One region of the Mesorhizobium sp. P3_A10 genome, then DNA from elsewhere that is predicted to be linked to it. Evidence: predicted binding sites of a transcription regulator. Region 1 holds the regulator's gene; the other holds the start of a gene.
The links. Region 1 encodes PhoB, which activates phosphate uptake and scavenging genes when phosphate is short. Its sites were predicted from a motif close to TGTCATNNANCTGTCAT; they were not measured.
Positions count from the first base shown of each region.

Region 2: phnF (phosphonate metabolism transcriptional regulator PhnF) is a predicted target of PhoB. The motif match lies at 1,547-1,563, and genes of this name have one in related genera.

Region 1 covers NZ_JBFUFZ010000007.1:115,509-119,716, forward strand. Annotated here, with positions in the region: gene pstB (phosphate ABC transporter ATP-binding protein PstB) at 1-383, shown strand, start outside; gene phoU (phosphate signaling complex protein PhoU) at 425-1,132, shown strand; gene phoB (phosphate regulon transcriptional regulator PhoB) at 1,152-1,841, shown strand; gene AC1DXU_RS24340 (hypothetical protein) at 1,982-2,377, opposite strand; gene AC1DXU_RS24345 (ROK family protein) at 2,661-3,908, opposite strand; gene xylF (D-xylose ABC transporter substrate-binding protein) at 4,179-4,208, shown strand, end outside.
Region 2 covers NZ_JBFUFZ010000008.1:93,653-97,860, reverse strand. Annotated here, with positions in the region: gene AC1DXU_RS26240 (zinc-binding alcohol dehydrogenase family protein) at 1-497, shown strand, start outside; gene phnF (phosphonate metabolism transcriptional regulator PhnF) at 775-1,524, opposite strand; gene phnG (phosphonate C-P lyase system protein PhnG) at 1,644-2,105, shown strand; gene phnH (phosphonate C-P lyase system protein PhnH) at 2,105-2,716, shown strand; gene AC1DXU_RS26220 (carbon-phosphorus lyase complex subunit) at 2,718-3,830, shown strand; gene AC1DXU_RS26215 (alpha-D-ribose 1-methylphosphonate 5-phosphate C-P-lyase PhnJ) at 3,827-4,208, shown strand, end outside.

The DNA.
Region 1 (4,208 bases):
AGTCGAGCCTGAAGAAGGCGGCGATCTGGAACGAGGTCAAGGACCGCTTGCAGGAACCCGGCACTGGCCTTTCCGGCGGCCAGCAGCAGCGTCTGTGCATCGCCCGCGCTATCGCCGTGTCGCCCGAGGTGATCCTGATGGACGAGCCCTGTTCGGCTCTCGATCCGATCGCCACCGCTCGTGTCGAGGAGCTGATCGACGAACTGCGCCAGAACTACACGATCGTCATCGTCACCCACTCTATGCAGCAGGCGGCGCGCGTGTCGCAGCGCACGGCGATGTTCCATCTCGGCTACCTCGTCGAGGAGGGCGCCACCGATAAGATGTTCACAAACCCCGACGACAAGCGCACCCAGGACTACATCACCGGCCGGTTCGGCTGAGCGGTTCCGGCAGCGAAGTTTCAGGCACGAGGACTAGGATCATGGGTGAACATACCGTCGCATCTTTCGATGAAGAGCTGGGGCAGATCAGCAAGCTGATCCGCGACATGGGCGACCTCGCCGGCTCGATGGTCAGCGGCTCGACCAAGGCGCTGCTCACTTCGGACAACGCATTGGCGCAGCGCGTCGTCTCCGACGACGCCATCATGGATGCGCGCCAGCGCGAGCTGGACGACCGCGCCATCACGCTGATCGCCAAGCGCCAGCCGATGGCCAACGATCTGCGCGCAGTGGTCGGCTCGATCCGCATGGCCGGCGACCTTGAGCGCATCGGCGACCTCGCCAAGAACATCGCCAAGCGCGTCGGCACCGTCGGCCTCAGCGTCACGCCGCGTGACCTGTCGCATTCCATCGATGCGATGGCTCAGCTGGTGCTCATCCAGGTGCAAGGGGTGGTCGAGGAATATGCCGCCGCCGATGCGGCAGCACTCGCCAAGCTCAGAAACGACGACGAGCGCATCGACGTCAAATACACCTCGGTGTTTCGCGAGCTGTTGACCTACATGATGGAAGACCCGCGCAACATCACCGCGTGCACGCATCTGTTGTTCTGCGCCAAGAACCTCGAACGCATCGGCGACCACGTGACCAACATCGCCGAAAATGCGTACTATGTTTTGACCGGCTCGCAACTGCCCGCCAATCGGCCGAAGCAGGACGAGACGGCGATGTCCGCGCCGGCGGCATGACGACAAAGGTGACCAGTCGATGATCGCGCCACGCATCATGGTGGTGGAGGACGAGGAGCCGCTGGGCGTGCTTCTCCGCTACAATCTCGAATCCGAAGGTTACCAGGTCGAGGTGGTGACGCGCGGCGACGAGGCCGAGATCCGTTTGCAGGAAAACGTGCCCGACCTTCTGGTGCTGGACTGGATGGTGCCGGCGGTTTCCGGCATCGAACTTTGCCGGCGCCTCAGGATGCGGCCCGAAACAGAGCGGCTGCCGATCATCATGCTGACCGCGCGCGGCGAGGAGAGCGACCGCGTGCGCGGCCTGTCGACCGGCGCCGACGATTATCTGGTCAAGCCGTTTTCGACGCCGGAGTTCATGGCGAGGGTGAAGGCGCTGCTGCGCCGCGCCAAACCGGAAGTGCTGTCCAGCGTGCTCAAGGTCGGCGACATCGTGCTCGATCGCGAATCGCACCGGGTCTATCGCAAGAAGAGCGAAATCCGGCTCGGGCCGACCGAATTCCGGCTGCTCGAATTCATGATGCGGCACCCCGGCCGGGTGTTCTCGCGCAGCCAACTGCTCGACAATGTCTGGGGCGAGACGATCTACATCGACGAGCGCACGGTGGATGTGCATGTCGGGCGCTTACGCAAGGCGGTCAACAATGGCCGCATGCCTGACGTCATCCGCACCATTCGCGGTGCCGGATACGCGATCCGCGAAGACTAAAGCCTTCAGTTTCGACGGAAGCATATCCAGTGTCGTTGAAGTGGTCAGCGCATTCGTCCGGCTTGATGTTGAAAAAAATGCGACCGATATCTGAGTGACTGAGAGGTACAACTTGCGGATCGCCGGATCGTTTTTTCTCCCTATTCGCTCTCTGCGATAGCAATAATGTCTATCAATCGTCCCTTTTCGATATGCGCTTCTATGGAGTGACGGCCTGGTGGGAATAGCCAGTAGTAAGCTCCACTAGGCACCCAAAGACCTTCGTCTTTTCTTAGTGGCATAAAGCTTGCTTGAATATTCGTCGTCGTTCCTCGGCCGGGACTAACGCTCACTTCAAAGCTCTGGCACGATAGCCATTTTGTGAACTCTTCCGCGCCAAGGGCTAGGAACTTACGTCTGGCAAATCCCGTCGCCTCATCATTGGAGGTGAATTTCCCCCATGCTTCTCTGGCATCTATCAATTGGCCAACCGGGCAGCCTGGACCAGGGTGTTGGGCGGCGGCGGTGCCGCCAAGCAATAGCAACACGGAGATCAAGAAAAGTGCCGGACGATATCTGATCTAGCTTTTGAGGAAGCCTGGTTGCTGTAGACCAGTCCGATATACCGCTGTCGTGTGATTGAACATTCTACCACGTTCTTTTATATGGCTATGGTGGCCTGCAATCTAGCATTGCATTGCTCTTCGTCTATCGGTTTGTACGAAGCTCTGGTATGCGGATAATAGTTTGCTAAGGAGCGCTCGCTCGGGCCACCGTGGAGTGGTTCCCGGGCTGACCTGAATCTCAACCCATCCCACGTCGCGATCCGACATTTCGATTTTAGGCCACGTCTTTCCCGATGGCGCCCGCCTTTGCCTGCCCGCCCGGCGCGAAAATCTCCTGGTCGACGAAGCTCAGTGCCCGCATCGCGCAGCCTTCGCGGATCAGCGGCAATTCGTTCGGCTCGGTGTCGAAGGAGATCGATTTCGAATGCTGGCCGCCGGCGGTCTGGGCGATGGCCTCGCGCAGCGCCGGTTCGATAAGGTCGAAGGCGGCGGCGCTGACGCCGACCATGGCGACGGGTGCGGGATCGATCAGTGCAAACAGGCTGCCGAGGCCGAAACCGAGTGCTTCGCCGGCCTTGCGGTAGGCCTCGCGCTCCGGCCCGTCCTTCTCGCGTGCCGCGGTGGCGAGCGCCCGCATGTCGGCGTCGCTGACATCAGCGACCGGCTCGGCGTCTTCGCCCAGTTGCCTGGCGTTGCGCCAGATGGCGTAGTTGCCGGCATAGGCCTCGACGCAGCCACGCCGCCCGCAGCGGCAGAGCGCGCCGCCCGGCCGATGGATCATGTGGCCGAATTCGCCGCCCGAGGAATGGGTGCCGGTGAACAGCTCGCCCTTCAGCACCAGGCCCATGCCTATGCCGTGCGACAGCAAGATGGCGATGAAATCGTCGCGGTAGCGGACCGGATCGCGCCACTGCAGTGCCACCGCCATCATGTTGCAGTCGTTTTCCATGGTGGCGGGAATGCCGAATTCGCCTTCTAGTATGTCGGCGAAGGCGATGTCGGTCTGCGGCGTGATCGGCGACCAAAGCATGGCGCGGGCGTGCGAATCGGTGATGCCCTGGATGCCCATGGCGATGCGGGCGACGCTGTGGGTGTCGAGGTCGGGATCCTCGAGCCGGCGCCGCACGATTGCCGTGCATTCGCCGATCAGCTCGTCGCGCGGCGTGGTCAGCGTGTCCAGCCGGCGCTGTTCCTCGGCAACCACCTGGCCGGCATAGTCGATGACGGCGACGGAGAGGAAATTCAGCGACAGCACCACGGTCATCACCGCGGCGGCTTCCGGATTGAGCCCGAGACCGACTTGCGGCCGTCCACGTTTCAGCGAGACCGGTTCGCTGGCCTTGCTCTCGGCGAGGATGCCTTCCGTGATCAGGGCCGAGGAGATCGCCGATATGGTCGAATGGCTGAGGCCGGTGGTCGCCGCGATCTCGGTCCGAGAGGGCTGGCCGGCGCGGCGCACGGCCGAGAGCACCATCGCCCGGTTGCGGCGGCGCAAATCGTCGTGGCGGATACCAACCGACATCTTTCTGCTTTCCTCCCGGTCGTCGTCGCGGCCTCTCATGATATTGAAGGCAGTCGGTGACACCAGCCAAATATTGGCAGAAGCCGGCAGCACTGTCATTATTTATTGCGAGCCTCGAAAAAAAGTCAGCGACACATCAAAATCAATCAGAATCGATGTTGACAGCGCTCCGGCGTTGGATCAGTATTTTTTCGAGGCTCGAAAAAATAGAGCCTTTGTGCCGGCCTTCGGGCCAGTTTGTCGCGCTGCGCGCGATTTAGGGAGGATATCATGAAGAAATTTGCAGTCGCCATGCTGGCG
Region 2 (4,208 bases), on a different contig from region 1:
GCACGGCGCTGTTTGCCCGCATTGACGGTCTTGACGTCACGCTGCTCGACATGAGCAGCGAAAGGCTCAGCTTTGCCGCAAGCGAACTCGGCTTTTCGACGCTCGATGCTTCACAGGATTCTGCGGCCGATCTGGTGCGAGAGGCGACCGGCGGCGAAGGGTTCGACGCGGTTTTCGACGCCACCGGCAATACCGCCTCGGTGCAGTCGGCCTTCGCCCATGTCGCGCATGGCGGGACGCTGGTGCTGGTCAGCGTGGTCAAGGACGACATCACCTTTTCCGACCCTGAATTCCACAAGCGCGAGATGACCTTGATCGGCAGCCGCAATGCCCTGCGTGCCGACTTCGACCATGTCGCCGCCTCGATCCGCAACGGTGCGGTGCCGCTGGCCAAGCTCGTCACCCACCGCACCACGCTCAGCGATACGCCGCGCGACCTCGCAAGATGGGCGCACGAGAAATCCGGGCTGATCAAGGCGGTGATCGAGGTCGGATAAAACGTCCGCTCCGACACGAAATTCGGCGGATCGTTGAGACTTCGGCAGGTCGCATGCCTCGGCAATTTGCCGAAACGCCCATCGCTTCGTCATCCACGGGCGGAGCAAGGAGCGTAGCGACGCGGCGCAGACCCGAGGATCCATGCCGTGATTTCGAGCCGCTGCTTCGGTGCAGAATTCTGGTCCGCTGCGATCCTCGCCCGAGATCGCGGCATGGATCCTTGGGTCTCCGCGACGGAGCTCCGCTCCTGCTTCGCCCAAGGATGACGAAAGTTAGCTACAGCGCCGACAGCTTCAGCTCCACCCGCTCGGCCGGAAAGCGAGACTCGGAAAACTGGATCGGCTTTCCGTCGGGCGTGACGTTGATGGCCACCGTGACCAGCACGATGGCGCCCGGCTGCAGGTCGAGATCGGCAAGATCGGCTGCATCGGCGTGGCGCGCCGACAGAACGGTCGATTGCCGGAGATAGTCGTCTATGCCGAAGCGGGCCAGCGACGCGGTGATCGAACCGGTCTGCGCCATCGCGGCATCGATGCCGGCGAAACGTCTGGCATCGAACCAGCCGGCGGCGCGCGACACAGGCCGTCCGTCAGCTTCGCCGCGTGTCTCCAGCCGGATCACCTCGGCGCCCTTGGCCAGCCCAAGCCCCTCGGCGACACGCTGGCTCGCCGGCTCGACCGATGAGGCGAGCAGCACGATATGCCGCTCCGATGCCTGTCCTTGCAGGCCTTCCGAAAAGCGTGTGCGCGCGCCGATCGGATAGGACAGCCGTTTGCGCGACAGCACGAAGGTGCCGCGCCCCTGCTCAGCCCTGAGCACGCCGTCCTGCACCAGGGCGGCGATGGCGCTGCGCACCGTGTGCCGGTTGACGCCATAGCGTTCGGCCAGCACCACCTCCGGCGGCAGCGCGGCATTCTCGGCAAAATCACCCAGGGCGATTGAATGCAGGATCTGGTCGGCGATCTGCCGCCACAATGAGACGCCGCTGCGCCGCTCGATACTATCAGCCAATTGCTGCCCGGCCATTTTCGCCCCGATCCTTTGCCCCTGTCATCCACCCGTCATGGACACACGCTAGATAATAGATATAATTTGTATAGATGTCTATATCACTAGACAAATTTACGTGAACAGGAGCAGCGACCATGCGAGGACAGGAAGCGCGCGATCAGGCTGAGCGCAAGGCCGTCATGGCGACGCTGGCGCAAGCAAGCGGCGATGACATCGTCCGCCTCTGGAACGCGGCCGGCCTGCCCTCGGAAGCCGAACTTCTGCGCGGTCCCGAAACCGGCCTGGTCACGGTGCGCGGCCGCATCGGCGGCGGCGGCGCCCCCTTCAATGTCGGTGAAGCCACGGTCACCCGCGCCACGGTGCGGCTCGCCTCCGGACAGGTCGGCCATTGCTACGCGCTCGGCCGCGACAAGCAGAAGGCCCGGCTGGCGGCAATCGCCGATGCGCTCTGGCAGGATTCTGCCCACCGCGACGATGTTCAGACCAAGCTCATCGCCCCCTTGCAGGCGGCATTGGTCAAGGCGCGTGAACAGCGTCGCGCCGAGACGGCGGCAACGAAGGTGGATTTCTTCACCATGGTGCGCGGAGAAGACTGATGGACATCGCGACCCAATCGATCGACGGCGGCTTCGCCGATCCGGTGTTCAACGCCCAGACCGTGTTCCGCGCCGTGATGGACGCGATGGCGCGGCCGGGCACCGTGCAACCCCTGTCGGCTTTTGCCCGCCCGCCGGCGCCGCTGACGGGAACCGCCGGCGCCATCGCATTGGCACTGTGCGACAACGACACGCCGCTCTGGCTCGACCCCACCTTGCAGGCCGCCGCGGCGGTCAAATCCTGGCTCGGCTTCCACTCAGGCGCGCCCTTGGCCAACACACCGGCCGACGCGCATTTCGCGCTGATTTCGGCACCTGCCGAGATGATGTCGCTGGACGGCTTTTCGCAAGGCACGCAGGACTATCCCGACCGCTCCACCACGCTGATCCTGCAGGTGAGCGATCTCGTCTCGGGCACCCCGCTTCTGCTCGCCGGCCCCGGCATCGAGGCGACGGCGACCATCGCGCCGGCGCAGATGCCACGCCATTTCGTCGAACAGTGGAAGCAGAACAACCAGCGCTTTCCGCGCGGCGTCGACCTCATCCTGGCCGCACCGGGCGGCATCGCCTGCCTGCCGCGCACGACGCGCATCAAGACGATGGAGGCCTAGCATGTATGTCGCGGTAAAAGGCGGCGAGGCAGCCATAGCCAATGCCCACAGATTGCTTGCCGATCGCCGGCGCGGCGATCGTTCGGTGCCGGCACTTCGCCTCGACCAGATCGTCGAGCAACTGGCGCTCGGCGTCGACCGGGTGATGAGCGAAGGCTCGCTCTACGACCGGGAATTGGCGGCACTAGCCATCGTCCAGGCGCGCGGCGACATGATCGAGGCGATCTTCCTGGTGCGCGCCTATCGCACCACGCTGCCGCGCTTCGGCTACACCAGGGCCATCGACACCGCCACCATGCTGGTCGAGCGGCGCGTGTCGGCGACCTACAAGGATTTGCCCGGCGGCCAGCTTCTCGGCCCGACCTTCGATTACACCCACCGGCTGCTCGATCCCGAGCTTGCCGCCGGCGCCGATGTCGCTGAACCCTTGCAGCGTGCAAGCGAGGCGGAAGCCATGCCGCGCGTGTCGGCGATCCTCGCCCGCGAAGGCCTGATCGAGCCGGATGGCGACATGCCGCAAGACCATGTTCCCGGCGACATCACCCGCGAGCCGCTGGAATTCCCGATGGCGCGTGACATCCGCCTGCAGGCGCTATCGCGTGGCGACGAGGGCTTTCTGCTGGCGCTCGGCTATTCCACCCAGCGTGGCTACGCCCGCAACCACCCCTTCGTCGGCGAGGTTCGCATAGGCGAGGTCGAGCTGGAGCTCGATGTGCCGGAACTGCCCTTCGCCGTGCCGCTCGGCTGCGTCCGCGTCACCGAGTGCCAGATGGTCAACCAGTTCAAGGGCTCGGCCAAGGCGCCGCCCCAATTCACCCGCGGCTACGGCCTGGTCTTCGGTCAAAGCGAGCGCAAGGCGATGGCCATGGCGCTTTGCGACCGCGCGCTTCGCGCGACCGAACTCGGCGAGGATGTCGTCGCTGCGGCCCAGGACGAAGAGTTCGTCATCTCGCATTCCGACAATGTCCAGGCGACCGGCTTCGTCGAGCACCTGAAGCTGCCGCACTATGTCGACTTCCAGGCCGAACTCGACCTCGTACGCCGCATGCGCGCCGAGCACGACGCCCGCGAAAACGCCGGCAAGATGGAAGACAAGCGGGAGGCCGCGGAATGACCGCCCAACAAGCCGAAATCGCCACCTACAACTTCGCCTATCTCGACGAACAGACCAAGCGGATGATCCGTCGCGCGATCCTCAAGGGCATCGCCATCCCCGGCTATCAGGTGCCGTTCGCCTCGCGCGAAATGCCGATGCCTTATGGCTGGGGCACTGGCGGCGTGCAGGTCACCGCTTCGATCATCGGGCCGGACGACGTGCTGAAGGTCATCGACCAGGGCGCCGACGACACCACCAATGCGGTCTCCATCCGCGCCTTCTTCAAGAAGGTCGCCAATGTTGCTGTCACCACCGATACCGCCAGCGCCACCATCATCCAGACCCGCCACCGCATCCCCGAACATCCGCTCAGTGCCGGCCAGGTATTGGTCTACC